DNA from 4 places in the Comamonas sp. 7D-2 genome. Region 2 is predicted to be linked to each of the others. Evidence: predicted binding sites of a transcription regulator. Region 2 holds the regulator's gene; each other region holds the start of a gene.

Region 1 (3,040 bases), 1.3 Mb from region 2:
CGAACAGGGCCACGACCCGGCCTGGCTGACCCGCAATGACGCCGACGGCTGGGACTTCAAGCCCGAGACGGTCAAGGCCATCCTGCGCACGATCGAGATGTATAAGCAAGGCCTGGGCGGCAAGCGCATTATTGAAAAGCTCAATGCCGAGGGCCTGCGCATCTACCCAACCAGCAAGGAAAACCAGACGCTACAGGTCTACCGCGTCACCAAAATGCCCCAACTGGCTGGGCACAAGCCCATCAGCGTGGATGGCGACGAGTACTTGCTCAAAGGCTATTACCCACCGCTGCTGTCGGAGCTCGAATGGGAAGACCTGCAACGGGTTGTCAAGAGTTCTGGACGCCGCAGGGTGAAGGGGGATCTGCCCCACGTAATCACCGGCATCGGCATCACGTTCTGCGGGTACTGCGGGCACCCCATGGCCGGGCAGCACCTGGCCAGCAAGAAGCGGCTGTCTGACGGTCGCATTCGGGATGGCTACAGGCGCCTGCTGTGCTCGGCCGCTGCCACCTTCAGTGCGGTGTGCCCGGTTCGCGGCTCAACCTCGGTTGCCCCCATCGAGCGCGCGATCATGTCTTATTGCTCCGACATGATGAATCTGCAAGGCTTGTTTGAAGCGGACACCAGCTCTGAAAGCCGCAAGGAGCTTCTGAAGGCACAAAAGAATGTCGAGGCGATAAAGACCCAGCTCGACAAGCTGACGGACGCAATGCTTGCCTCGGCTGATGAAGGAATACCACTCACATTTGCCCGCCGCGCCCGCCAGCTCGAAGAGGATCTGGCAGTCGCAGAGAAATCTCTGACAGCCCAAGAGCGCGATATCGCCATGCTCGCCCGCCGCGATATATCTGGTGCTGATGAGAAATGGCGGGCACTCGCTGCCGGCGTGGAAGCCCAGGACATAGAGACACGATTGCAAGCGCGCCAGCTTGTAGCGGACACCTTCAGCCGCATATCGGTCTACCACCACGGCCTTCGCCCCAATCACACACCGAAGTCCCGCGACTACTACATTGACCTGATGCTGGTCGCCAAAGGCGGCAGCTCCAGATGGCTTCGCATTGACCGGGATGGCAACTGGGTACATGGCGAAAACTACGAAGCTGCTGACTAATCCATCAGCGCCGCGACGACAAAGGCCCCGTGCGCTGGCAGCAGGGGCTTTCAATATTCGCCCAGAAAAGGCGGCTATATACTGTATGCATGTACAGTCATCGTCTACTGAGCGGCATGCCCGTCCAACTCACTGCCACCCCAGTTGTCTTGCCGCTGGCTGATTGCAGCGTGCGCGCAGGCTTCCCTTCACCAGCCGAGGACTTCTCGGGCAAGCGATTGGACATTACCGAGCTGCTTGTCGAGCACCCACAGGCCACATTCCTGTTGCGCGTGGCCGGGCCATCCATGCGCGAATACGGCATCGATGACGGCGACATCATCGTGGTCGACCGCGCGCTTCGCGCTCGCCATGGCAGCATCGTGGTGGCCTTGCTTGATAACGACTTCACCGTCAAGGTGCTGCACAACGCGGGCGGCTGCTTCAAGCTCAGGGCCGGCAACCCCACCTATCCCGACATCGTCCCCAAAGAAAACCAAGAGCTTGAGATCTGGGGCGTGGTCAAGTCCTGCATCAAACGCTTTGCATGAGCATGTATGTTCGCGCTCATCGACGGCAACAACTTCTACGTCAGCTGCGAGCGAGCTTTCAGGCCTGCCCTTGAGGGCATCCCTGTCGTCGTCCTGAGCAATAACGACGGCTGCGCCATCTCACGCTCCGACGAGGCCAAGGCCCTGGGCGTGAAGATGGGGCAACCGTTTTTTCAATTGCGCGACCTGGTCGAGCACAAGGGGCTTGTCTGCCTCTCACCAAACTTTGAGCTGTACGGCGACATGAGCGACCGCATGATGTCGCTCGCTGCTGGCCTGGGCCCCACCCAAGAGATCTACAGCATTGACGAGTCATTCATCGGGGATCTGGACGGCGTGCGGGATCTCACGCGCCGTGCCTTTGCCATTCGCGCACGCATCCTTAAATGGACCGGCATCCCTACTTGTGTGGGTCTGGCCCCCACCAAGACCCTGGCCAAGCTCTGCAACCACGTTGCCAAGGACTCGGAGCGCAAGCCGGGAAGCTACCCCGCCGAGCTTCAGCGGGTCTGCAACTGGGCCGAACTGTCCGATCAGCAACGCACCGATATTCTCGGCCGCACCGCCGCCGGCGAGGTCTGGGGCGTGGGCCGGCGCATCTCTGCCCAGCTGGCCGAGCAGGGCGTGCTGACTGCGCTTGACCTGGCCAGGCTGCCCGCCCATGCCGCGCGCGATGGCTGGAGCGTGGTACTCGAGCGCACCGTGCGCGAGCTGCAAGGCGTGAGCTGCATGAGCTTGGAGACGGCCCCTGCCGCCAAAAAGCAGATTGCATGCACCCGCAGCTTCGGCCACCCCATCACCACCCTACCCCCATTGATTGAAGCCGTGAGCGAATTTGCAACCAGGGCCGCAGAAAAACTGCGCGCTGGCGGTTTGCGCGCTGGTGCCCTGCATGTTTTCGCACACACATCGCCATTCAGACCAGGCCGCAGGTTCTACGAAACGGCAGTGATTCAACTCCAACCGCCCTCATCCGACACCAAGGCGCTTGTCAATGCGGCCGTGCGCGGCTTGCGATCGATCTACCAGCCCGGCTATCAGCTCTCCAAGGCCGGCGTCATGCTGCAAGACCTGTGCCCTGCAGAAGTGCAGCAAGGCGACCTGCTTTTCGAGGAACCCTGCCGCGATCAAAGCAAGCTGATGGAAGCCATGGACAAGGTCAACAAGCGCTTTGGCAAGGGCACGGTGCATGTGGCAAGCACCGGAGTGCCCGAGCAGGATGAGAGCGGCTGGCGCATGCGCCAAGAGCGCCGAACACCGCGCTACACCACCAAGATTGACGACATACCGATTGCGAGGGCCTGATGAGACGAACCGATGCAAAACAGGCCATTCTGGGCCACTGGGTCAACTGGCAAGAAAGGCTGGCTGAGGCCGACATGCACCCGCACCC
Region 2 (8,815 bases):
AGACCGCGAGCAAGGAAATCTGGTGCAGTTGTTTGGCAAGCAGACACTGGACATCTGCCAGCCCGTCAATGCGGTCTACTATCGAAACACCGCACTGGCGGCGCGCATCACCTGCTTTGTGGACCATGTGGTGGAAACGCTGGGCAGCCGTCCCTTCGGGACCTGAGCGGCGCAAGCCGGCGAATCAAAGACGATGGCGGCTGTCATACCTGTGTCGCGATGACGCTGCGCAATGGGCCTGCAGCGCAGCACTTGCAGCGAGACTGTACCGCCGCAGCCCCGGCACGGGCTGCGCTGCTTTTGACTTGAACGCCGTGACTGAACGGTTTGCTTAGGGAGGTGCATGTGATCAGCATTTTGGGCATCGTTCTTTCACTCGGTCTGCTCATCACTTTGGCCTATCGCGGCGTCAGCGTGCTGCTGCTGGCACCACTGACAGCCCTGCTGGCCGTGGCCTTCGGTGCACCGGAGCTGATGCTGGCCAGCTACACCCAGATCTTCATGCTCAGCCTTGGCGGCTTTGTCATCGCCTACTTTCCGCTGTTCTTGCTGGGCGCAGTCTTCGGCAAGCTGATGGAAGCCTCGGGGGCAGCTCACATCATTGCCCAGGGCATTGCGGCAGCACTGGGCGAGCGGCGCGCCATACTCGCCGTGGTGCTGGCCTGCGCCGTTCTCACCTACGGCGGTGTTTCCCTGTTTGTCGTGGCCTTTGCGGTGTACCCCATCGCCCAGGCGCTTTTCCGGCGTGCCGACATCCCGCGCCGCCTCATGCCGGCCACGATTGCGCTGGGAGCCTTTACCTTCACCATGACGGCGCTGCCCGGCACGCCGGCCATCCAGAACGCGATTCCCATGCCCTATTTCGGCACCACGCCGTTTGCCGCGCCGGGACTGGGCCTGATCGCCGCAGCCGTGATGCTGATGCTCGGCCTGTGGTGGCTGCACTGGCGCAGCGCGCGGGCGCGCGCCAGAGGCGAAGGCTTTACCGCCGAGGATGAAGCCCAGCAGCCGGCGGACGAACCTGCTCCAGAAGCAGAGGCCGCCCCCAGCCATCTGGAGCTGGGCAAGGCCTTGCTGCCTGTTGCCGTGGTGATCGCTCTGAACTATCTTTTATCGGTGCATGTGCTTGCAGGGTTGGACACGCGCTATCTGGCCGAAGCCCGTTTCGGCGCCACCAGCATCGAGGCGCTGCGCGGCATCTGGGCCGTGATTTCGGCCCTGACCGCGGCAATCTGCCTGCTGGTTGCCCTGTGGTGGGGCCGCCTGCCACAGCTCAAGCAACTGCTCGACGAAGGAGCCAGCGCCTCGGCCCTGCCGCTGCTGAACACAGCCTCCCAGGTCGGTTATGGAGCGGTCATAGCCTCGCTGGCAGGCTTCACGCTGATACGCGATGCGGTGCTGAATATCTACCCGGACAACCCGCTGATCTCGATGTCGATCGCCATCAATGTTCTGGCCGGCATCACCGGCTCGGCCTCGGGCGGCATGAGCATTGCCCTGCAGACCCTGGGCAGCACCTGGCTGCAGATGGGCGAGGCTGCAGGCCTGTCGCCCCAGTTGCTGCACCGCGTCACGGCCGTCGCCACGGGCGGGCTGGACACCTTGCCGCACAACGGCGCCGTCATCACCCTGCTGGGCATCTGCCGGCTCACACATCGCCAGTCCTATCTGGACATTGCCATGGTGGCCATCGTCCCGGCCGTCGCTGCCCTTGCCGTCATCGTGGCGCTGGGCAGCCTGTTTGGCAGCTTCTGACCTCAGGCTCCCGGGATAAGGACCCAGGTATTTGCGCATCACGCAGGCCCGCTGGCGGCGGGAACTCCGGCCGCGCCCGTATGATCCCAACCCCTATGCCTCAAAACACCGTCCAAGCATCCTCCTCGCAACATGGCTTGCGCGCCCTCTGGCGCCAGCGTGGAGCGGGTGCCTGGCTGCTGTGGCCGCTATCGCTACTCTATGGAGTGCTGCAGGCCTGGAACGCCAAGCGCATGCTCGGCCACCAGCAAAGCACGGGTCTGCCAGTCATCGTCGTCGGCAATGTGATTGCGGGCGGCGCGGGCAAGACCCCCGTGACTCAGGCCGTGGTGGCCCACCTCAAGGCCAGGGGCTGGCAGCCGGCCATCATCTCGCGCGGCTATGGCCGCAGCATAGAGAAAGGGCAGGATTGCCGTGAGGCTCTGCCGGACAGCCCCGCCAGCGAGGTCGGCGACGAGCCCGCCCTGCTTGCGCGCAGCACCGGCGTGCCGGTCTTTGTCGCCTCCAGGCGCCTGGAGGCGGCGCAAGCGCTGCGCCAGCGCTACCCGCAGGTCGACGTGATCGTAAGCGACGACGGCCTGCAACATCTGGCGCTGGCACGCGATGTGGAGCTGTGCGTCTTCAATGATGAAGGAGTCGGCAACGGCTTTCTGCTGCCCGCAGGCCCGTTGCGCGAGCCCTGGCCTCGCCCGGTGACGGCCACACTACATGCCGGCCAGCCGCCCCGGCCACTGGGCTCTTCACCGGCGTTCGCGCTGCAGCGCAGCCTGGCCGACACCGCCCACAATGGCCATGGCCAGAGCATCCCGCTGCGCAGTCTGGCCGCTCAGAGCCCGGAGGCCGTGGCCGCCGTGGCACGCCCCGAGTCCTTTTTTGCCATGCTGGCCGCCCAGGGCATCACTCCGGCAGCAACCCAGGCCCTGCCCGATCACTATGATTTCGAGAGCTTCTCGCGCACGCTGGAAAATGACAAACCCTTGATTTGCACCGAAAAAGATGCCGTCAAGCTCTGGCGCAGCCATCCTGAAGCCTGGGCCGTGCCCCTTAAGCTGCAGCTGCCGCAGGCCTTCTGGGAGCTGCTGGATGCGCAGCTGGCCAAGGCCAACGCCAATATTCGCCGCGATGGCAAGCCAGCCTGACTATCATTGAGCCTATGGATCAACGACGTTTGATCACCTCTTTTTGCAGCGCCAGTTCACTGCTGGCGCCCTCATCCCGTTTTGCAGGAATACTCCATGGACGCCAAACTTCTCGAACTGCTGGTCTGCCCCGTCACCAAGGGCCCGCTGCGCTTTGACCGCGAGCATCAGGAGCTGATCAGCCACAGCGCGCGTCTGGCCTATCCCGTGCGCGACGGCATCCCGGTGCTGCTGGAAAACGAAGCCCGCACCCTGTCCGACGACGAGCTGGAAGAAGAAAAGCAATAAGCCATGAGCTATACGGTACTGATCCCGGCCCGCCTATCCTCGACCCGTCTGCCCGGCAAGCCCCTGGCTGATATTGCCGGCCTGCCCATGGTGGTGCGCGTGGCCCAGCGCGCGGCTCTGGCCGGCGCAGCCCGCTGCGTGGTGGCGGCCGACGACGAGAGCATTGTGGCGGCCTGCGCCCAGCATGGCGTCCAGGCCATCCTGACCCGCAAGGATCATCCAAGCGGCAGCGACCGTCTGGCCGAAGCCTGTGCGCAACTGGGCCTGTCCGGTGACGATGTGGTCGTCAATGTGCAGGGCGACGAGCCGCTGATCGACCCCAAGCTGATCGAGGCTGTGGCGCAACTGCTGCTGGCCCGTCCCGAAGCCAGCATGGGCACGGCGGCTCATCCTATTGATAGCCTGACGGATTACCGCAACCCGAATGTGGTGAAGGTTGTCTGTGACGCCAAGGGTCTGGCCAGCTATTTCAGCCGCGCACCCATCCCCTGCTCACGCGACCACGGCGATGAAGCCTGGTGGCAGACGGCGGCCCCCAGGACCGGTCACACAGGTTTCACACCGCTGCGCCATATTGGCATCTACAGCTACAAGGCCGGTTTTCTGCGCGAGTTCCCGCAACTCGCGCCCGCCCCCACCGAAGCCATGGAGCAGCTGGAGCAGCTGCGCGCCCTCTGGCACGGCCACCGCATTGCCGTGCATATCACGCCTGATGCACCGGGTGCCGGCGTTGACACGCCCGAAGACCTGGAGCGTGTGCGCGCTGTTTTTGCTGGTTGAAAAAAGACCTGCGCACTTTGGCGACACCAGTCCGCAGGCTGTCTTCATCCGGGGCCGCTCACGCATCAAGCCGGCAGCTGCCCAGTCCGCGCGCGCCACCCCAAAGGGCCCTGGGCCAGTCCAGGAAAGCGCTGATCGCTATACTTTCCGCATAGTCCGAATAGCATATGTAACGGCTTCGGCACCTGGATTACAACTACAGCAATCGCGTTTGCAGCGGATACATGCCTTCAATTGGCCGCACTTGTGACAGCCTTGACTGAATTGTGTAAGCCTGTGTTGGTCTTGTGCGTGCTATCCTTGCCCGCGAAAAAATACGGCCCGGGGACTACGGACGACCACCCGTCTGCCTGGGCCAGCAAGAATTTCTACTCTCCTCAAGGATTTCCATGAAACTGATTTTGTTGGGTGCACCCGGCGCCGGCAAAGGCACTCAGGCGGCCTTTATTTGCCAAAAGTACGGTATCCCTCAAATCTCCACGGGCGACATGCTGCGCGCCGCCGTCAAGGCTGGCACCCCTCTGGGTCTGCAAGCCAAGGCCGTGATGGACGCCGGCCAGCTGGTCAGCGACGATCTGATCATCAACCTGGTCAAGGAACGCATTGCTCAGCCCGACTGCGCCAAGGGCTTCCTGTTTGACGGCTTCCCCCGCACCATCCCCCAGGCCGATGCCATGAAGGCCGCCGGCGTGAAGCTGGACTATGTGCTGGAAATCGATGTGCCCTTCGACGCCATCATCGAACGCATGAGCGGCCGCCGCAGCCACCCCGCCTCGGGCCGCACCTACCACGTCAAGTTCAACCCCCCCAAGGTGGAAGGCAAGGACGACGTGACCGGTGAAGACCTGGTTCAGCGCGAAGACGACAAGGAAGAAACCGTCAAGAAGCGCCTGGACGTCTACAGCAGCCAGACACGTCCTCTGGTGGACTACTACAGCAACTGGGCCAAGGCCGATGCAGCAGCGGCGCCCAAGTACCGCGCCATCAGCGGCACAGGCAGCGTTGAAGAGATCACCGAACGCGCTTTGGCCGCTCTGGCTTCCTGATCGCACTGTTCACTCGCTCATGGCGCCTTGCCGACTTTTGGCGGTCGGGCATCTCTGGGCAAAAAGGCCGGTGTCTTCACCGGCCTTTTTTATTCTCGAACCTCAGGCTCCCTGCCGTTCGGCCGGAGTCCATCCGATGCGGGCAAACTGCACCAAGGTGGAGTTGGCGCCATCAATATTCATAGCCATCTGCGCTCATAATCATTAGTTTTTAGATAAAAAACATCATAAATTCTAGGTAACACGCAGGATAGAAGCTCTCAGAATAAGAGCATCAACCCAATTCGCGAGGCCAACCCATCAGCTCCAGCATCAGGCTGATTCTGGCCTTGGCCGCAGGTAGGCTGCTCACATGGCCATCCCCCGCTCTCTCGGCCTGCACCACCTGCCCCTCCTCGCACCGGGTCGTGATGCGCAAAGCCATGCTCTGCACCTGCGCCCAGTCCAGGGCTGCCCCCAATGCCTGATGGACCGTGCCATTTCCCGTGCCCACCACCACCACGGCACGCACGCCTGCCGCATGCCAGGCCTGCATCACCGCCAGCGCCACGGCACTGTTGCAGCCCGCATGGCTGTGCAGCAACTCCACCTGGGGCCATTGACCTGCGGGCGGTAAAGCGATTGCAGGCAAGCCAGCCGCAGCAGCCCTAGGCAGCCCGCCCGTTGCCCAGCGCACCCGTCCCTCTTCCACCCAGCCCTGCGGGCCGGTGCCACTGCCATCAAAGGCATCCACACGGTAAGGATGCACCTTGCGCACCTGGCGCGCACTGAACACCCGGCCCGCCACCACGGCAAGCACACCGCGGCCAGCAGCTTGCGTATCGGCCGCACAGGCCACGGCATCGCGCAGATTGCCGGGGCCATCGGCCGAGATGGCTGTGGCCGGGCGCATGGCACAGGTCAACACCACGGGCTTTGCCGGGCGCAGAACACATTGCAGAAACCAGGCGGTTTCCTCCAGCGTGTCCGTGCCGTGGGTAATGACGATGCCGCTTACATCATCACGCGCGAGCAACTCGGCACATCGCAGCGCGAGTGCATGCCAGGTCGCGTGATCCATATCCTTGCTGTCCAGCTGCGCCAGCTGCTCCGTCTGCAGCGACGCAGCAGCAACGCGTTCCAGGTCCGGCACGGCCTGCAGCATCTGAGCCACGCCCAGCTGGGCCGCACGGTAGCCCACACTGGTGCCAGCCTGCTCGGCGACACCGGCAATCGTGCCACCGGTGCCCAGGATGACGATATTTTTGTCACGTTCCACTTGCAGTCCTCTTCAAACTGATTAAAAATACAGGTACTGGATGAACACACAGTATTCATCATCGATCGATCAAGGAATGCCCATGGACCACCCCAAGCTCACTCCCCGCCAGCAGCAGATTCTGGACCTCATCCAGTCCAGCATCGCTCGCACGGGTGCGCCCCCTACCCGGGCCGAGATTGCCAGCACCTTTGGCTTCAAGTCGGCCAATGCTGCAGAAGAGCATTTGCAGGCACTGGCCCGCAAGGGCGTCATAGATCTGGTCAGCGGCACATCGCGCGGCATTCGCCTGCGCGCCGATACCGTGCGCACCATCAATGCGGCACGCGGCACCAGCTTTGCGCTGCCGCTCACGGCCCTGGCCCCGCTGGTGCTTCCCCTGGTCGGCCGCGTCGCTGCCGGCTCGCCTATTCTGGCCCAGGAACATATCGATCAAAGCTATTCGGTCGAGCCCAGCCTGTTTGCCGCCAAGCCTGATTACCTGCTCAAGGTCCGCGGCATGTCCATGCGTGACGCGGGCATCATGGACGGCGACCTGCTGGCGGTACAGGCTACGCATGAAGCGCGCAACGGCCAGATTGTGGTGGCCCGCCTCGGTGACGACGTGACCGTCAAGCGCTTCAAGCGCACGCCTCAGGGCATCGAGCTGCTGCCCGAGAACCCCGACTACAAGATCATTCACGTCGATCCTGAAGAGCCATTCGCCATCGAAGGCCTGGCCGTAGGCCTTATCCGCAACAGCATGTTCATGTAACGGGCGACGGCGTCCCTCCGTCCATGCAGCGGAGGCACCGAGCCTCTTTCCCTCTCAAGCCCAGGTGGTAGGCGCGAAGCCGTTGAGCTTCGCCCTGGGCGGAGCTTTGCCTGAAGAACGCAATCCTGCCTTTATCCATGCCGCAAGGTCATCAAAGGAGTTGCCAAATGGGATTCGCCACATCACTGCAGTCTTTGACACGCCGGACCCTGAAAAGCCTGTCGTCCATGCAATCTTTCCCCCCGGACTTGCGTTGCGGCGAGGACGGCGCAGCCGTCACGCAGCCTGCGTCCCTCAATGCCCGTGGGCCGAAGGCGACGCGGATCGGCATTCCTTTCATGCGCGCCAACCGCAGCTGCGGCCGTCTCGCCGGCCATGCGCTTCGCATTCAGTCCGTTGCAGCCGCCCAGCTACATGTGCCGATGACCGCCGAACCTGCGCAGGTCGGCGCTCCGCGACTGCTCAAGATCGTGCAGCGTGAGCCGCGCAGTCAGCCCGAATGCCTGCTGATCTCGGGCCGCATGGCCGATGTCTGCGCCGCGCTGGAGCGTATGGCACTCCATGAGCAAACAGCCCCGCAAGTCTGAAAGCACAGTGAGGTTTGACGGCCTCACTTATGCAGCCCCGAGCCCGACACGCGATAGGCCTGCAGGCGGAGCAACAAAGCTTCCATATGCATCCAGCAGGAAGCCATTTCAGCGCTCTTGGCCCATTGGCTGGCAGATATGACGCCAGACGACTCTGCCAGCAGTGCATAGGCGAAAAACTCGATATTGCCAGAGCAGACCCTCTGCCTTGGCGCCGAACGATCTGGATCGCCATGTAAATTTTTTACTGATGCTCTGCCGGGGTCTGTCCGCCGAAACGCATTTCGCACAAGCCTCGCAGCCTTCTAAACTCCTTGTCAGGCGCGAATATGCGTCAGAGCGGATACCCGGATCAGGGTATTGCGGCACCTCTTCGACAGTGGAAACATTCATATACACATGTCAACGAGGGCGTCTTATGAGTGCCTACCGCAAGCTCTTGCAGCACATACAGGCCAAAGACGCCAATGGGAACCTGCGCCTGATTCTGGTCTATCAGAGCTTTGATGAGGTCGACATGCCGCATGGCGTCTCCATACGCCCGTCTGCCATTTACTTTGAAACTGCCGATCACCAGGAGGTCAACTGGCTCAATCCACAGCAGTTCGAGATAGAGGCCACTGGCGAAATCCTCAATCGCGTTCCTCCTTCGCCCGAGGAATGAGACAACTCGACGCGACCGCCCCGTTACAGAGTCTTACCTCCTGTCTACAACTCTGCTGCATTCAAGAACTAGGCATTGCGCGGCTTGAAATATTGGAATAAATTGATTCTCAGGCACATCTTCCGGCATCAGGAGGCTGAACATGTTCAAGCACCTGCTCATTCCCACCGATGGCACCAAACTGTCAGAGGCTGCCGTGCGTGCTGGCGTTCTGCTTGCGCGTGAACAAGGCGCCAAGGTGACCGGCCTTTATGTCATGCCCGATTACCGCGCCATCATCTACGGCGCGGACGCACTGCTGACTTACAACAGCGCAGAGTTCGAGCGAAGTGCCAACAGCGATGCAGATGCGGCTTTGCAGTTCGTTGACCAGATTGCCAGACCTGAAGGCGTACCCTGCAACTTTGTGCGAGTCACCCACGCCTCTGTCTACCAAGCCATTGTTCAGCAGGCACAGGAATTGCAATGCGACCTGATTTGCATGGCTTCACACGGTCGCAAAGGTATCGGCGGAATTTTGCTGGGCAGCGAAACCCAGCGCGTT
Region 3 (8,815 bases), 2.1 Mb from region 2:
AGAAATGCGCGCGCCGGTGCAGGAGAAAATGCAATGGCAAAAGTCTTTATTGACGGAGAAGCAGGAACCACGGGTCTGCAGATCCGTGATCGTCTGGTCGATTTTGCAGGTGTGGAACTGGTCAGCATCGACCCCGCACTGCGCAAGGACCCGGCCGCCAAGCGCGCTCTGATTGCCGGTGTGGATCTGGTCATCCTCTGCCTGCATGACGATGCCGCCCGTGAAACCGCAGCCATGGTGGACTCCATCACCGCAGAGACAGGCCGCGCCATCAAGATCATCGACGCCTCCACTGCCCACCGCACGGCCGCAGGCTGGGTCTACGGCTTCCCCGAACTGCGCGCCGGCCAGCTCGACGCCGTGAAGAGCGCCACCCGCGTCTCCAACCCCGGCTGCTACGCCACGGGCGCCATCGCCCTGCTGGCACCGCTGGTGGCTGCCGGCCTGATTCCCGCCGACTACCCCGTGAGCCTGCCCTCCGTGTCCGGCTACACCGGCGGCGGCCGCACCATGATCGAAGCCTATGAAGGCGGCGATGCCGCACCTTACGAGGCCTACGCGCTGGGCCTGTCGCACAAGCACATTCCCGAAATCCTGCACTACACGGGCATGACCCGCCGCCCCGTGTTCATCCCCGCCGTAAGCAACTTTGCCCAGGGCATGCTGGTGCAGTTGCCGCTGCACCTGGACCTGCTGCCCGGCGCACCCAAGGCCGCCGACCTGCATGACGCACTGGCCAGCCACTACGCCAGGACCAATACGCCTGCCAACTGGGTCAGCGTGTTGCCGCCTACTGATGACAACAAGCTGGCCGCCGACACTCTGGCCAATACCAACAAGCTGGAGCTGCGCGTATTTGCCAACGAACAATACCGCCAGGCCGTGCTGATTGCCCGCCTGGACAATCTGGGCAAGGGTGCCAGCGGCGCTGCCGTGCAAAACCTGCAGATCATGCTGGGTCTGTAAGCCCTGCCCTGCTCCCGAAAAAAACGGCCCTGGTGGCCGTTTTTTGCTTTCCATGTCCTGGCAAAAATCGAAAAAAGAAATTAGTTTTTCATATTTTCTTTTTTGAAATTTAAATTTCTTGTTTTGTCCAGACGGAAAAGCACCGGCTGTGCTTTGCGCAAGCCACTTCTATAGTCGCCCCATCTGAGCTGTACCTGGCAGAGCCTTTCCCGGCCTTGTGATGCCGGCCGCGCCTGACCCCGGCGCGGCGGCATCCGCGCAGGCAGCAGTGGATGCGCGGAGCTGCTACCCCTGCTCTCGTAGCCGTTCTCAGTCCCACTGTTGTACGAAAGCGAGGAAACCATGTCTTCCATCCCCGTCTCGGCGGCGCGCAGCGATGTCAGCACCGTGCAGGAGCGCGACATCACCTTTGGCCGCATCATCTGGCGGCTGATTCCGTTTCTCACCCTGATCTGGTTTCTGGCCTGGGTAGACCGTGTCAACGTCGGCTTTGCCAAGCTGACCATGATGAGCGACCTGCAATGGTCCGACGCCGTCTATGGCGCAGGGGCCGGCATCTTCTTCATCGGCTATTTCTTCTTTGAAGTCCCCAGCAATCTGCTGTTGCACAAGTTCGGGGCCAAGAAGACCATCATGCGCATCACCATAGGCTGGGGCGTGACCGGCATCCTCATGGCCTGGGTGCAGACGCCTTTGCAGTTCTATGTGCTGCGCTTCTTGATGGGTGCTTTCGAAGCCGGCCTGCAGCCCGGCGTGATTCTCTATCTGACCTACTGGTTGCCGGCGCACCGCCGCGGCAAGGCCCTGGCGTTCTTTGTCTCGGCGTCGGCCCTGTCGCTGATGCTGGGCAGCCCGATTGCCGCCTATCTGATGGAAACCTTCCACGGCGTGGCCAATCATGCGGGCTGGCAATGGCTGTTCATCATCGAAGGCATCCCGTCCGTTCTCGCGGGCATTGCTGCCTACTTTCTGCTCAGCGACACACCGGCCAAGGCCCCCTGGCTCAGCGCCCGTGAAAAACAGCATGTAGCCGAAGAGCTCAAGGCCGAGGAAGCCTCTTTGGGCCAACGCGAGCACAGCTTCTGGGCCTCCATGCGCAACCCTCGCGTGCTGATGCTGATCCTGATCTTCTTCTGCATCGTGGCCGGCAACTCCACGCTGGTGTTCTACGGACCCAGCATCGTCAAATCCGTGGGCATCACCGACCTCAAGACCTTGGGCTGGGTCATGTCCCTGATCTACGCCTGTGGCTGGATAGGCATGGTGGGCAACGGCTGGCTGTCCGATCGCAAAAAGGAAGTGCGCTGGCACACGGCGATTGCCGCTGCCATGGGCGCTGTCGGGCTGGTGCTGACGGCCTTGTTTCTGCAGCAGGGCAATGTGACCGGCGTCGTCGCGTCTCTGGCTCTGTCATCGCTGGGCACCATGGGCTCCATCCCCGTGTACTGGCAGATTCCCAACCGCTTCCTCTCGGCCACTGCCCTGGTCGTGGGCCTGGCGGTCATCAACTCTGCAGCCAATCTGGCCGGCTACTTCTCGCCGCAGTTGCTGGGTCTGCTCAAATCCAGCAGCGGCTCGTATGCGCCAGGCCTGCTCATCATCGCTGCCGTGGAGTTCTGTGCCGCCATTCTGGTGCTGCTGTTCGTGAAGCGCGACAGCGCCGGGGTCGCCAAACAGCATCCATGACCCATAGGCCGCAGGCCAGATGCAATATGCGCAAACAGTTCCACGACAGTGATGACAATATGCACGGCATGACCGTCAACGGCAGAGTGCCGGGCCGCGCATAGCGCAGCCCTCGCCCTTACCCTCCAAAGCCGCAGGTCTGCGGCTTTTTTCATATCTGCATTCATTAATTTCGCAGCAGCCTGCGCAGCATTTACAAGGTTTACATGGCAGTTATTGTGAATTTCTCAGATAGGACTAGCATTAACAGCTCCTGCTTCAGGAGCAGGAACGGCTGCGCATGAACGCAGCCGCCGCACAAAAGGCCACGGCCATCGGCCTGATCGCCGTACTCTGCTGGAGCTGCACCGTGGGCCTGATGCGTGCCGTGGCCGAGCCGCTGGGCGCCGTCGGCGGCGCGGCCTGCCTCTACACCATGGCCGCCATCTGCATTGCCGCAGCACGCGGGCGCAAAGGCTGGCGCGAGCTGGCACGCTGGCGCAGCATGCACCCGGCCTACCTCTGGGGCTGCGGCCTGCTGTTTGTGGTCTATGAGATCTGCCTGTCCGTGGCCGTGGGCCTGGCCCACGACCGCAGCCAGGCCATGGAAATCGGGCTCATCAACTATCTCTGGCCCAGCCTCACCATCGTGCTGGCCGTGCTCTGCGGCCAGCAGGCGGCTCGCTGGTGGCTGTGGCCAGGCGTGCTGATCTGCCTGTGGGGTCTGGCGCGCGTGCTGGGCGGCGACAGCTTCAGCCTGCCGGTCATGTGGAGCCATGTGCTGGGCAACCCGCTGGCCTATGGCATGGGTTTTGCAGCCGCCCTGCTCTGGCCGGCCTACTCGCTGCTGGCGCGCCGCTATGGCGCCGGCTTCAACGCCGTAGGCCTGTTCGTGACCTGGACTGCCATCGCGCTGTGGCTCAAGTGGCTAATGCTGGGCGAGTCACAGCCCATGCTCTGGAGCTGGCTCACCGCCGGCCAGGTCTTGCTGGTCGGGGCGCTCACGGCACTGGGCTATAGCTGCTGGGAGCACGGCATCCAGCATGGCAAGCTGGCCCTGCTGGCCGCAGCGTCCTATTTCACACCCGTGCTCTCGGCGCTGATGGCCAGCGCACTGCTGCAAGTGCTGCCGGGCTGGAGCTTCTGGCAGGGCGTGGCACTGGTAACGCTGGGTTCGCTGGTCTGCTGGTGGGCTACGCGCAGCCACCGACATTGAGCCGGCGCCAGCCGGCCGGGCGCTCAGGCGGTCAGCCAGATGCCCAGGCCGAGCACGGCGGCATGGCCGGCCAGCAAGATCCACAACAGCGTCCAGGGCGGCTCGGTCAGGCCCTGCAGCATCTCCTCGATGCGAGCGCCCAGAAAGGCGCGCAGCGCCGGGTCGTCCTTGCCGCCTTCGCTGCCCCACTGGGCACGCGTGCGCCCCCATTCCTCGAGCAGATCGGACAGCGGCAGGCGATTGAGCACGCTGCGCACCACGAACTGCACGGCACGCCCGTTGCCCACCCAGGGCTGCAGATGCTCCATCGCCGCGCCCACGGTGAGCAGGTCGGCCGCCTTGTGCATGGCCTTGTGAGCGCTGGGCAGGGCCTCGATGCGCTGTGCCAGCATGGCAGCCAGGCGCTCGGCCAGGCCCTGGCCGTAGCGCGCCACCAGCTTGCCTGCCGCACGGGCGCGGCCCAGTTGCAGACCGACCATGAGGTAGGCGGGGATGATGAAGATCAGCACCACGGCCACCAGCAGCGGCGGCGACATCAGCAGGCTGATCACGGCGCCGTAGATGCCGGTATGGGCCGAGGCATGAATGCCCTGGCCGGGATCGGCCATCAGGCGGGAAAAATAGAACACGGCCGCGCCGCAGCCCAGCACCAGGGCCAGCAAGGCACCCAGCATCAGGCCGCCCAGCAGCGATTTGCCGGCACTCAGGCCCACGCGCAGGGCGGATGGGGCGTCAGGGGGTTGCGAAGCAGTCAGCACGTGGGTCCCTCCGGTGTGAAAAGCTGTTCCCGCCGCTGGCGGGCGGGGACCGGGTGGCCGCCTCAGTCCTCGTCCTCGCTGTCGGGTGCAGGGGAGTATGGGGCATCGCGCAGCACGCGTGAAGCCACGCTGGACGAAAAGCCGCGCGAAGCCAGAAAGCGCAACTGCCGGGCCTTTTCCTTGAGGTCGACGGGCACGCTGCCAAAACGCTTGCACCACAGCTCGCGCGCACGCTGCAGCTCGCTGCCGCGCAGCTGCTCGCCCGCCTGGCGCACGGTCTCGTCATCAAGCCCCTTGCTGCGCAGATCATGCACCAGACGCGCTGCGCCATAACGGCCGGCCTTGCTGCGCAAGACAGACTCGACCACGCGCTCCACGCTGATGAAGCCCCGCTGCTCCAGCTCGTCGAGCACGGCATTCAGATCGTCGCCCTCCTCCACATGGGCGGCCAGCTTGCGCTGCAGCTCCAGCCGCGAATGCTCGCGCTGCGCCAGCAGCTTGAGGGCGCGGCCCTTGAGTGAAAGTTTGGCAAAGCTCACGACGCATCTCCAGAAACAAAAAGGCGCAGGACGAACCTGCGCAAAGATGGCAAACCTTTTGAGCCATGAGGCCCGCACTCAAACACTGGCGCTCACCAAGCCAGGGACATCAAGCAGGGGCCGCACCCGCAGCGAGGATGTAGTCCCCTTTCGCGAAAGGCGCATGGCGCCTCAGGGTGACTGAATCAACCTTCAATCACGCCGTCCTTGTCCACCTTGCCCTTGCCGCCCTTGGCAGGCTTGGCCTCGGCAGCCGCAGCACCGTCCACGGGCAGCAGCTTGATGCCCAGGCTTTCGCGAACCTTGTTTTCGATCTCAATGGCCAGCGCGGGGTTCTCGCGCAGGAATTCACGCGAGTTGTCGCGGCCCTGGCCGATTTTTTCGCCGTTGTAGGCATACCAGGCACCGCTCTTTTCCAGAATCTTGGCATTCACGCCCATGTCCAGGATCTCGCCTTCGCGGCTGATGCCTTCGCCAAACAGGATGTCGAACTCTGCCGTCTTGAAGGGGGGCGAGACCTTGTTCTTCACGACCTTGACCTTGGTTTCGTTGCCGATGGCCTCGTCGCCCTTCTTGATGGTGCCGGTGCGGCGGATATCCAGACGCACGGAGGCATAGAACTTCAGCGCATTGCCGCCGGTGGTGGTCTCGGGCGAGCCGAACATCACGCCGATCTTCATGCGGATCTGGTTGATGAAGATGACCATGCAGTTGGTCTTCTTGATGGTGGCCGTCAGCTTGCGCAGGGCCTGGCTCATCAGACGGGCCTGCAGGCCGGGCAGGGCGTCGCCCATCTCGCCTTCGATTTCGGCCTTGGGCGTCAATGCGGCCACCGAGTCGATGACGATCAGGTCCACGGCACCCGAGCGCACCAGGCTGTCGCAGATTTCCAGAGCCTGCTCACCGGTGTCGGGCTGGCTGATCAGCACGTCGCTGAGGTTCACGCCCAGCTTCTGGGCATAGCTGGTGTCCAGCGCATGTTCCGCGTCGATAAAGGCGCAGGTGCCGCCCTGCTTTTGCATCTCGGCAATGACCTGCAGCGTCAGCGTGGTCTTGCCCGAGGATTCGGGACCGTAGATTTCGATCACGCGGCCACGGGGCAGACCACCTACGCCCAGCGCGATGTCCAGACCCAGGGAGCCGGTGGAAACGACCTGAATGTCTTCGATGGCTTCACCTTCACCGAGCTTCATGATGGTGCCCTTGCCGAACTGCTTTTCGATCTGGGCCAGGGCTGCAGCCAGGGCTTTGGCTTTTTCGCTGTTGGCGTCGTTGGTCTTGGCGATGGCGTTCATATCAGGCTCCGAAGTAGGTGAATGACTGTCTGTGGCCAGTCCTGTTTTTGCATTCAGGCTGGATGCTTGAACAGTAGTTTAGATGCGGATACTGTAGATTTATTTAAATATTTAGTCAGTTTGCCTTACTATTTATCCATGTCAGAAATCGCCCCCGTCACCCCGCCCGCCGATGCCTGGCGCCAGACCCATCTGGGCCGTTTGCTGGGCCATGCCATGCGCCGCTTCGATGCGCGCGTGCTGCAGCTCATGGCGCGTGCAGTGGAGGTGCCGCTGGCGCTATCCAATCTGGCGGCGCGCGACAAGGTAGGAGCGGCCCATATCCACATCACGCGCCATCTGTCGCTGGCTGGCGACCGGCTCACCGATCTGGCCGACAAGGCCGGCATGACCAAACAGGCCATGGCCGATCTGGTGGCGCAGTGCGAAGCCTGGGGCCTGGTCACGCGCGAGGCCGACCCGCATGATGCGCGCGCCAGGCGCGTGCGCTTCACCGATGCGGGTCTGGCCTGGCTGCAGGCTTTTCACGACGCCGTAAGCCAGGCCGAGGCCGAATTTCGCGAAGCCGTGGGCGCGGATGTGGCCACCGTGGTCGCGCTGGGCCTGGAAGCCTATGCCGAAGGCTGCTGAGATTCTGTATTGACGCCTTCTTGACGCCTATGAGCGGCTGTCGAGAATTGCCCCGAACGGCCATGAGCCATCCCTACAATGGCAGCAAAAGTGCAAACAGGCACACATAACAAGCAGGAGACACACATGCGCATACTGATTGCCGAAGACGACCAGGTGCTGGCGGATGGCCTGCTGCGCACGCTGCGCAGCTCGGGCGCCGTCGTCAGCCATGTGGCCAACGGCAGCGAGGCCGATACCGCCTTGCTGACCAGCAGCGAATTCGATTTGCTGATTCTCGATCTGGGCCTGCCAAAGGTGCACGGCCTGGAAGTGCTCAAGCGCCTGCGCGGGCGCGGCGATGCGCTGCCGGTGCTGATTCTCACGGCCGCCGATTCGATCGAAGAGCGCGTACAGGGCCTGGACTATGGTGCCGACGACTACATGGCCAAGCCGTTTGCGCTGTCCGAGCTGGAAGCGCGCGTGCGCGCCCTCACGCGTCGCGGCATGGGCGGCGCCAGCTCCACCATCAAGCATGGACCGCTGGTCTATGACCAGACCGGCCGGGTCGCCACCATCGACGGCAAGATGGTGGAGCTGTCGGCGCGCGAGCTGGGCCTGCTGGAGGTGCTGCTGCAGCGCGCGGGCCGTCTGGTCAGCAAGGACCAGCTGGTGGAGCGCCTGTGCGAATGGGGCGAGGAGGTGAGCAACAATGCCATCGAGGTCTATATCCACCGCCTGCGCAAGAAAATCGAGAAAGGCCCGATCCGCATCGCCACCGTGCGCGGCCTCGGTTACTGCCTGGAAAAGATAGCCCCCCCCTGAGCGGCTTTGCCTAGGCGGCCCCCGCCGCTTCCCCCCGAGGGGGACGATGGCCTTTGCTGCGGGGCGGCCCTTGCTGGCCATCCCTGAGTTGGAATACGCCAGTTTTACAAGCATGAAAATTTTTCAGCGTGAGCAGCGATCCCTCTTTGGCGAGATCCTCGACTGGATGCTCACGCCGCTGCTGCTGCTCTGGCCCGTGAGCCTGGCGCTGACCTGGCTGGTGGCCCAGGGCCTGGCCAACAAGCCCTTCGATCGCGCGCTGGAGTACAACGCCCAGGCCCTGGCTCAGCTGGTCATCGTGCAGCGCGGCAAGGTGCAGTTCAATCTGCCTCAGTCGGCCAGCGAGATCCTGCGCGCCGATGAATCGGACACGGTGTTCTTCCAGGTCAGCGGCACCAGGGGCGAATATCTGGCCGGCGAGCGCGACCTGCCGCGCCCGCCCTCCGTCGACGAGGACACGCCCACCGGCTCGGTGCTGCTGCGCGATGAGGAATACAAGGGCATTGACCTGCGCGTGGCCTATATCTGGGTGCGCATGCCGCTGCCCGGCGAGCCCAACGCCCTGGTGCAGGTCGCGGAAACACGCGAAAAGCGCAGCGTGCTGGCCACGGAAATCATCAAGGGCGTGATGCTGCCGCAGTTCGTCATCCTGCCGCTGGCCGCCCTGCTGGTCTGGCTGGCGCTGGCACGCGGCATCAAGCCGCTGCACCGGCTGGAGGAGCGCATCCGCGCGCGCAAGCCCGAGGATCTCTCGCCCATCAATCACAAGGATGTACCGCTGGAAGTGGTGCCGCTGGTCGATTCGGTCAACGATCTGCTGCAGCGCCTGCATGACTCCATCGCCACGCAAAAACGTTTTCTGGCCGACGCGGCCCACCAGCTCAAGACCCCGCTGGCGGGCCTGCGCATGCAGGCCGACCTGGCCCAGCGCGAGGGCACGAA
Region 4 (8,815 bases), 730 kb from region 2:
GCAGCCTCCTCGCTCTGGCGCACATGTCTTTGGGCCTGCGCCTGCAGCACGGGCTGCCAGGCCCACTGCGAAAGCGCGAGCTGTATGGGGCGCTCCAGCAAAGGCCCACGGCGCTTCAGTATCTGTATCCGCAAACCCGGCGCCTGCTGAGCAGCGAAGACTGTCGTAGCTCTCTCCAGTCTCAACCGCAATGCGGCGGGGGAGCTGCGCGACTCGGCCTGCAGCTCCTGCCATAGCCACAGAGGCCGGCCCTGCGAAGCGGCGGCCAGCTGCAAGCGGCGCAGCGTGGACGCGGGAAGTTCGGGCAACCAGGCCAGCACCGCCAGCACATCCCGGCAATGCAGAGCCTGCTCGCAGGCCCAGGCCAGATCCTGGGCACTGCGCCCCGGCTGCACCGCGCACAGCCGCTTGGCGTCAATACCGGCGGCCTGCAATGCCGGGGCAAAAGGCAGATAGGGTGGAGCCACCAGCACCAGTTGGCCCAGCCCTGAATCCGCGCGTGAAGCCGCATGCTGCCGGACACGGGCGGCCAGCGCGGGCAACAGCAAGGCCCACTCCGCATGGCAGTGCGCTGGTTGCTGCAGCTGAATCAAGGCATTGCCGGGCCAGCCGCCGCCCGGCAGCTCGGCATCCAGCGCAGCATGCCCGCTGGGCCAGACCTGAGAGCCGGCGCCCGCCTGCCAGTCCGTGCCGCGCCAGACACCGGGAATCTGTATGGCGGACAAAGGCGGGCTGCCCGCAGCGGGCAGACCCGGCCGCACGCCCTGCTCTGCACCTGTTTGCTGCCGGACAGACTCCGTCATGCCGGGCGGTGAGCCAGGATGGGCCAAGGATGTCAGGGGCTGGGTATGCATGCGAAAGCTCTTGATTACTGTACAAATATACAGTTATCCAAGTTTCCGCGCAAAACAAGACCTTAATATCGGCAGCAGATACAGTCGACCCTTGTAGATCGGACGTCGTGCGCTATCAAAAATACTTTTTCAGGATAGCGCAAGCAGACGCAGCAAAGCATGCCGCGCTGCGGCGTGATGCACAGAATTTTGAAGAAATACCGGTTTAGCGCCTGTCAATCAAGCGCCTGCCGCTATCAAACTTGAGGCCAGCCGTCCTGGGCAAAACTCGCAGTCAATGTCCTCAATTGAGCGACTGCCTGTCGGCATTCATGGCCGAGCTGCGGCCTGCCTGCGGCATCAACTGAGCACAGGCCTCACACCATTCGGCCACGGCGACTTCCAGCGTGGAGCCGCCCTGCCCCAGCGTGGGCCAGCGGCGCAGGCAGTCGTTCATGATGGCCTGCAACTGCCACAGGGCCTCGCGGTTGACCAGGGCCAGCTCACTCATGCCCAAGGCGTCGTCCTTGAAATAGCTCAGCACGTCCAGCTGCTGGCTGGGGTGAGAGCCTGCCTCGGCCAGCTGTTTCTGCAGTTGCGCAAGACTAGCTTCCACGGCCACCGCCGCCTGCGCATCGGGCATTTGCTGCCAGTGCTCGGGAAAGTCGCGCCTGAGTTCGCTCCATTTGCGCAGCGCAGCCTCCAGAGCCGCAATACTGTGGGAGAACTCGGCCTGCAGCGGCGCCAGTGGCTTGCCGGGACTGATTTCGTCGTAGAGCAGCGGCAGAATCAGGTGCACCAGATCGGCCGGATAGCTCTTGTGGTTCATGCGCAGCATGAGCGACAGGCGCTGGCCCGGCATGTCGGTGAATTTCTCGAAGAAGGCCGAGACCACCTCGGCCAGCAACAGCACCTGACCCATGGGCGAAATGGCGTTGCCCTTGATGCCGCGCGGATAGCCGGAACCATCCATGCGCTCATGGTGCTCGAGCACGGCGATTTCCACGGCGCGCGAATACAGTTCGGTACTGCGCACCACCAGCATGGCGGTGACGGAATGCGCGACCAGATGCTTGCGTTCCTCGCCGCTCAAGCGATGGTCCGGGTCGGTCCAGACCGGGTCCATATAGAGCATGCCTACATCGTGCAGCAGCGCGGCCGTGGCCAGCGGCACGCATTCGCGCTCGGTCCAGCCGTTCTTGAGCGCCAGAAAGATCGCCACCAGCGTCATCTGCAGGCTGTGCTGGTAGAGGTCGCTACGCTGCTCGCGCATGACGGTGAGCTTGAAGGCAATGGCCTGGGGCAGCAGCAGACTCTTGAGCGGCGCCAGCAGACGCTCGATATCGCCGATGGACGCCACCATGCGATGCAGCAGATCGACCTGTTCGCATTGCTGGCGCGCCAGAGCGACCAGGGATGTCACGTCGACCAGGTCGCCCGTGATCAGGTTGGCATCGATCGGGTCACGCAGCTTGTGCATGACCAGACGGTCATAGAGACGACTGTCAACACGTGTGCCTTTGTCCACCAGTTTCATGCCCTTATCGGTATAGATTGCATCGCCTGTCATGACCTCCGTATGCTCGGCCATATCGGTGACTGCGCGCAAAAAATGTACATCGGTCTCGTGCCCTTGCGCACCAGCGTTCTCACTCATCAAAGCGCTCTGTTTCTGTCTGCTCAATCAAACTCGATTGTTGCAGATTGCAATAATTTGTGGGCCACAATTAAAGCAAAAACAGCTTGCATCGCTTGCCCTATCGACCCCGATAGCTATTAATTCTGCCAATGCTGCAGAAAAAGGCGCAAAAAAAGAACCGCCGCAGCGGTTCTTGCCCGTGAGCGCAGCGCCGCTTATTTCAGCAGCGTCACACCCGTCTTGGACTGGATCTCGTCAAAGCTCACGCCATCGGCCAGCTCCACCAGCTTCAAGCCTTCGGGGGTCACGTCCATCACGCCCAGATCGGTGATGATCCGATCCACCACGCCCAGACCCGTCAGCGGCAGGGTGCAGCTGGGCAGGATCTTCAGGTCGGTCGTGCCGTCCTTTTTCTTGGCCACATGCTCCATGAGCACGATGACGCGCTTGACGCCCGCCACCAGGTCCATGGCTCCGCCCATGCCCTTGACCATCTTGCCGGGAATCATCCAGTTGGCCAGATCGCCTTTTTCGGACACCTGCATGGCGCCCAGAATGGACAGATTGATCTTGCCGCCGCGAATCATGGCAAACGACTGATCAGAGCCGAAAATGGCCGAACCGGGAAGCGTGGTCACGGTCTGCTTGCCGGCGTTGATCAGGTCGGCGTCGACCTGGTCTTCGGTCGGGAAGGGGCCGATGCCCAGCATGCCGTTCTCGGACTGCAGCCACACTTCCTTGTCACCCGTGTGGTTGGCCACCAGCGTGGGAATGCCGATACCGAGGTTGACGTAGAAACCGTCTTCGAGTTCTTGGGCCGCGCGCGCGGCCATCTGGTCTTGGGTCCAGGGCATAAGAGCCTCCTGAATAAATCTTGATTGACGTTATTGGTAGTCGCCGGAGTCGATCATGGGCTGCAGGTGCGAAACCACACCATCGAGCAAGTGCAGCAGATCGACGCTCTGGCCGTCTTCGAGCCGTTTGAGGACCATGTCGCGAGCCCCCACCTGGATACTGGTTTCGCGGTAGCGCACAACGGGGTCGGTTCCCCAGTCGTCGCTCACCATATGCCAGTCCATATCGTCCATTTCGCAGCTCAGCGCGTCCCCCAGCACCACACCCAATCCTCGGGCCAGCAGCAGGTTGTCGGCCGACACCAGGCCACGATCGAGCAACTGCTGCAGCTGCGCCAGGCCAGAGCGGTCCATGCTCCAATCGCTCAGCCCCAGTTCACGGGCCGCGACCTGGCACACCAGCAAGCGTTCGCGCTCCAGTTGCTCCAGCTCCTGCGCAGCCAGCGCACGAAAGACCGGCATGTCGGCCTGGGCGGCAGCCTCGGGCGAATAGGACGTATCCGCCATATTTCAGGCTTCGCGCACGGTGCGCTTTTCGATGCGCTTTTCGGGATTGGCGTTGTGCACGATGCGGTGCACATAGATGCCGGGCAGATGGATGTCGTCGGGAGCGATCTCGCCCACTTCCACCAATTCCTCGACCTCCACCACGCAGACCTTGCCGCAGGTGGCTGCCGCAGGGTTGAAGTTGCGTGCCGTCAGGCGGAACTGCAGATTGCCGCTCTTGTCCGCGCGCCAGGCCTTGACCAGGGACACATCGGCCACGATGGCGTGCTCCATCACATAGGTCTCGCCATCGAATTCGCGCAATTCCTTGCCCTCGGCCACCAGCGTGCCCACACCGGTCTTGGTGAAGAAGGCGGGAATACCGGCGCCGCCGGCACGCATCTTCTCGGCCAGCGTGCCCTGAGGCGTGAATTCCAGCTCCAGCTCACCGGCCAGGTACTGGCGCTCGAACTCCTTGTTCTCGCCCACATAGCTGGAGATCATCTTCTTGACCTGGCGGGTGTCCAGCAGCTTGCCCAGACCAAAGCCGTCCACGCCGGCGTTGTTGGATGCCACCGTGAGGTTCTTGACGCCGCTGGCGCAAACCGCATCGATCAGGGCCTCGGGAATGCCGCACAGGCCGAAGCCGCCAACGGCCAGCAATTGCCCGTCGGACACCACGCCCTGCAGCGCCGCTTCTGCGGATGGGTAGAGCTTTTTCACACATGTCTCCTTGAAATTGGATGCGCTACGATACTACGTACTTGAGTAAGTAGTTTTTCGTAAAGAGCAGTACCATGGTTGTGGATTACCGGCTGGCGTTCGACGCCGCCCCTGTAGGTCTCGTCATCTCGCGCAACCGCATCATGATTGACTGTAATCGGCAATTGTGTGAAATGTTCCATGCATCGCGCGAAGTACTCATAGGACAGACCTTTCAGGTGCTTTATCCCAGCGTTGACGAATACGAGCGCCTGGGCGCGCGCATTGCCCCGATTCTCAACACCACAGGCATCTATTCCGACAACCGCATCATGAAGCGCGCCAATGGCGAGGTGTTCTGGTGTCATGTCAGCGGCCGCACGCTGGACCGCAACGATCCCCATGCCTCGGGCATCTGGAGCTTCGAGGACCTCTCGGCCCATCGCCCCGTCAAGGCCGAGCTCACGGGCCGCGAACGCGAAGTCGCTGCGCGCCTTCTCGAAGGCATGACCAGCAAGGAAATCGGCAAGGCACTGGCCATCAGTCATCGCACCGTGGAAATCTACCGCGCCCGGCTGATGCGCAAATACGGCGCCTCCACCGCAGCCGATCTGGTGCACAAGCTGGTAGCCGGCTGAGCCGCTGCCACAGCTGATGCCAGGTAGGTCAACGACCTGATTTGATGGCTCATGCTTGTGTAAACAGGCAGGCTCGCATACGCTCAAAAAGTCACAGTCTCAGTCACTTTGCGAAGTATCTGAACCCGACTTTGCGTCGGCTCAAGACTCGACCCACATTTCTTCCTATGGCGCTGCTTAGTAATTTCAATAGCACAACACGCCCTTCAGGCCAGCCGCGCACCGATAATTCATCTCAACCAATCGCAAATAGCTATTGAGTTGAATTGATTGATATCAATCATTGATTGATATCTGTTTCCTGGACCTACCGACCTGTCGGATCGTTGAAACGGAGAGCCCCATGACTACTGAATCCAAGTGCCCCTTCCACCAAGGACAGAACAGCGAAACCGCCGCCGCAGGCAACGCCACCAGCAACAAGGACTGGTGGCCCAATCAGCTTCGCGTGGATTTGCTGAGCCAGCACTCCGCCAAAAGCAACCCCTTGGGTGAAGACTTCAACTACGCCCAGGCTTTCCAGAAGCTGGACTATGAAGCTGTCAAACGCGACCTGCGTGCCCTGATGACCGACTCGCAGGACTGGTGGCCTGCAGACTTCGGCCACTACGGCCCTCAGTTCATCCGCATGGCCTGGCACGCAGCCGGCACCTATCGCATTCAGGACGGTCGCGGCGGAGCCGGTCGCGCCCAGCAGCGCTTTGCGCCGCTCAACAGCTGGCCTGACAACGTCAACATCGACAAGTCGCGCCGCCTGCTGTGGCCGATCAAGCAAAAGTACGGCAACCAGATTTCCTGGGGCGACCTGATGATGCTGTGCGGCAACGTCGCACTGGAAACCATGGGCTTTCGCACCTTCGGCTTCGGTGGCGGTCGCGTCGACACCTGGGAACCCGATCAGGACGTGTACTGGGGTGCAGAGAAGGAATGGCTGGCCCCCACCCAGAACCCGCACAGCCGCTACAGCGGCGAGCGCGACCTCGAGAACCCGCTGGCCGCCGTGCAGATGGGTCTGATCTATGTCAACCCCGAAGGCCCGGACGGCAATGGCGACCCCCTCTCGGCCGCGCATGACATCCGCGACACCTTTGCCCGCATGGCCATGGATGACGAGGAAACCGTGGCGCTGATCGCCGGCGGCCACACCTTCGGCAAGACCCATGGTGCGGGCCCCGCCAGCCATGTGGGCGCCGAGCCCGAAGCCGCCGGCCTGGAAGCCCAGGGCCTGGGCTGGGCCAGCAGCTACAAGTCCGGCAAGGCCGGCGATGCCATCACCTCGGGCCTGGAAGTGACCTGGACCCAGACTCCTGCACAGTGGAGCAACTTCTTCTTCGAGAACCTGTTCAAGTATGAATGGGTGCAGGAAAAAAGCCCTGCGGGTGCCATTCAGTGGGTTGCCAAGGACGCTGGCGATGTCATCCCCGACGCGCATGGCGGCCCCAACAAAAGGCCCACCATGCTGACCACCGACCTGTCGCTGCGCATGGACCCGGCCTACGAGAAGATCTCGCGCCGCTTCCTCGAAAACCCGCAGGCTTTTGCCGAAGCCTTTGCCCGCGCCTGGTTCAAGCTGACCCACCGCGACATGGGCCCGCGTGCACGCTATCTGGGCCCAGAAGTCCCCCGGGAAGAGCTGATCTGGCAAGACCCCATCCCCGCCGCCAAGCATGAACTGGTCAACGACGCCGATGTGGCCGCCCTCAAGGCCAGGCTGCTGGCATCGGGCCTGTCGGTGCAGGAGCTGGTGGCCACGGCCTGGGCCTCGGCCTCCACCTTCCGCGGTTCGGACAAGCGCGGCGGTGCCAACGGTGCCCGCATCCGACTGGCTCCGCAAAAGGACTGGGCCGCCAACAACCCTGCGCAACTGGCCAAGGTACTGGGCAAGCTCGAGGAAATCCAGCGCGAATTCAACAAGGCTGCCGAGGGCGACAAGCGCATCTCGCTGGCCGATCTGATCGTGCTGGCCGGCAGCGCGGGCGTTGAAAAAGCAGCGGCAGACGCTGGCGTGAAGATCAACGTGCCCTTCACTCCCGGCCGCGGCGACGCCAGCGACGAGCAGACCGATGCTGAATCCTTTGCGCCGCTGGAGCCCAAGGCCGACGGCTTCCGCAACCATCTGCAAGGACGTTTCCCGGCACCTGCCGAAGCCCTGCTGATCGACAAGGCCCAGCTGCTGACGCTCACGGCCCCCGAGATGACCGTGCTGATCGGCGGCCTGCGCGCCATCAACATCAACACCGCCGGCAACCACGGCGTGCTGACCCAGACTCCGGGCAAGCTGACGAACGACTTCTTCGTCAACCTGCTGGACATGGGCACACAGTGGCAGCCTCTGGAGGATGGCAATTACGAAGGCGTGGACCGCAAGAGCGGCGCCAAGAAGTGGACCGGCACCCGCGTGGATCTGGTCTTCGGCTCCAACGCCATTCTGCGTGCCGTGGCCGAGGTCTATGCCGAAAAGGGCAACGAGCAGAAGTTCTACCGGGACTTCGTCGCTGCCTGGGTCAAGGTCATGGAACTGGACCGCTTCGACCTGAAGAAGTAACAGGGCGCGCCGGGGTGAAAGCCCCGGCTCCAGGAAAATCCAAAAAGAAAAAGCTGCCAGCGCCTGTCAATCAAGCGCTGGCAGCTGTTTTTTCAGGATCAACACATCACATCTCCAGCTCGACCGCTTCCTGCGACAGATCCCAGCCCAGCACAAAGACTTCGTAATGATTTTGCCCGCTGTCATCGCTCCAGACCTCCGGGCCGAACTCGCTCATATTGCCGTTCAGACTCTGTCCTTCACGCAGCGCGCTGGAATCGGTCTGCTCGGCCAGCACAAAGCGGCCGTTGTCGGTGCGCAAGGCAACCCGCCCGGAAGACTGCTTGAAGGCGACGACGGTGGCTTGTTCTGACATAAGGACTCCTGCGCCATTGCCGGCTGTTGTGGATTACAGCCAAGTCTAATCAGACCTGGGCAAAGCGAAAGTCCTGCTATTTCGGCCTGTGTGTTCCACCCGTAGGACGATCTCCGTTAGGCTTGCGATGTCTCCCCAATCAAGCCCCACAAACCATGCTTTTCATTCTGTTCAAACTTCTGCACCTTCTGGCCATCATCATCTGGGTAGGCGGCATGTTCTTCGCACATTTCTTTCTGCGTCCTGCCGTCCAGGGACTGCAGCCGCCCGAGCGCGTGACGCTGATGCACGGCGTGCTGCAGCGCTTTTTTGCCTGGGTCCTCGTGCTGGTGGTCGTCGTGCTGGCGACCGGCATCGGCATGATAGGCAGCATTCACGCCATGGCCGCCCAGGCCGGCGGCCAGTTCAATATGCCGGTCAACTGGATCGTGATGAGCATTCTGGGCCTGGTGATGATGGCCGTGTTCGGTCATATCCGCTTTGCGCTGTTCAAGCGCCTGGATGCGGCCGTGCAGCTCAAGGACTGGCCTGCAGGCGGCAAGGCGCTGGAGAGCATCCGCAAATGGGTTTCCCTCAATCTGGCCCTGGGCCTGGTGATCGTGGTCGTGCTGCGCGTGCCGCTCTGAGCCTGAAGCAGCCTTCAGCAAGCCCGGTCTTCATGGCCGGGCTTTTTTTATGAGTCCGACAAGGCTCTGGCGCATACCAACAATGCGCAAACTGCTTTTGTTTTCATAGCAACAAAAGCAGGTAATGCGCAGACAGG

What was found. The regulator LexA, encoded in region 2, represses DNA repair genes until DNA is damaged. The targets are predictions, from matches to a motif close to ACTGTATNNNNATACAGT.
Region 1: a site for LexA is predicted at 1,198-1,215, ahead of MPZ60_RS09050 (LexA family transcriptional regulator). Genes of this name have one in related genera too.
Region 3: a site for LexA is predicted at 6,497-6,514, ahead of recA (recombinase RecA). Genes of this name have one in related genera too.
Region 4: a site for LexA is predicted at 871-888, ahead of imuA (translesion DNA synthesis-associated protein ImuA). Genes of this name have one in related genera too.

Annotation. Positions count from the first base shown of each region.
Region 1 covers NZ_CP094238.1:1,955,881-1,958,920, reverse strand. Annotated here, with positions in the region: gene MPZ60_RS09055 (recombinase family protein) at 1-1,117, shown strand, start outside; gene MPZ60_RS09050 (LexA family transcriptional regulator) at 1,234-1,647, shown strand; gene MPZ60_RS09045 (Y-family DNA polymerase) at 1,654-2,952, shown strand; gene MPZ60_RS09040 (hypothetical protein) at 2,952-3,040, shown strand, end outside.
Region 2 covers NZ_CP094238.1:3,289,541-3,298,355, forward strand. Annotated here, with positions in the region: gene MPZ60_RS15155 (LysR family transcriptional regulator) at 1-166, shown strand, start outside; gene MPZ60_RS15160 (GntP family permease) at 346-1,755, shown strand; gene lpxK (tetraacyldisaccharide 4'-kinase) at 1,851-2,894, shown strand; gene MPZ60_RS15170 (Trm112 family protein) at 2,991-3,182, shown strand; gene kdsB (3-deoxy-manno-octulosonate cytidylyltransferase) at 3,186-3,962, shown strand; gene adk (adenylate kinase) at 4,352-5,008, shown strand; gene MPZ60_RS15185 (asparaginase) at 5,283-6,266, opposite strand; gene lexA (transcriptional repressor LexA) at 6,349-7,020, shown strand; gene MPZ60_RS15195 (hypothetical protein) at 7,248-7,607, shown strand; gene MPZ60_RS15200 (hypothetical protein) at 8,026-8,271, shown strand; gene MPZ60_RS15205 (universal stress protein) at 8,414-8,815, shown strand, end outside.
Region 3 covers NZ_CP094238.1:5,426,550-5,435,364, forward strand. Annotated here, with positions in the region: gene argC (N-acetyl-gamma-glutamyl-phosphate reductase) at 34-966, shown strand; gene MPZ60_RS24995 (MFS transporter) at 1,309-2,652, shown strand; gene yddG (aromatic amino acid DMT transporter YddG) at 2,933-3,847, shown strand; gene MPZ60_RS25005 (hypothetical protein) at 3,871-4,605, opposite strand; gene recX (recombination regulator RecX) at 4,668-5,144, opposite strand; gene recA (recombinase RecA) at 5,330-6,439, opposite strand; gene MPZ60_RS25020 (MarR family winged helix-turn-helix transcriptional regulator) at 6,578-7,069, shown strand; gene MPZ60_RS25025 (response regulator transcription factor) at 7,196-7,873, shown strand; gene MPZ60_RS25030 (sensor histidine kinase) at 7,986-8,815, shown strand, end outside.
Region 4 covers NZ_CP094238.1:2,555,524-2,564,338, reverse strand. Annotated here, with positions in the region: gene imuA (translesion DNA synthesis-associated protein ImuA) at 1-854, opposite strand, end outside; gene MPZ60_RS11785 (HD-GYP domain-containing protein) at 1,138-2,490, opposite strand; gene MPZ60_RS11780 (3-oxoacid CoA-transferase subunit B) at 2,688-3,326, opposite strand; gene MPZ60_RS11775 (DUF3806 domain-containing protein) at 3,357-3,833, opposite strand; gene MPZ60_RS11770 (CoA transferase subunit A) at 3,837-4,535, opposite strand; gene MPZ60_RS11765 (PAS and helix-turn-helix domain-containing protein) at 4,610-5,152, shown strand; gene katG (catalase/peroxidase HPI) at 5,496-7,697, shown strand; gene MPZ60_RS11755 (hypothetical protein) at 7,804-8,052, opposite strand; gene MPZ60_RS11750 (CopD family protein) at 8,208-8,678, shown strand.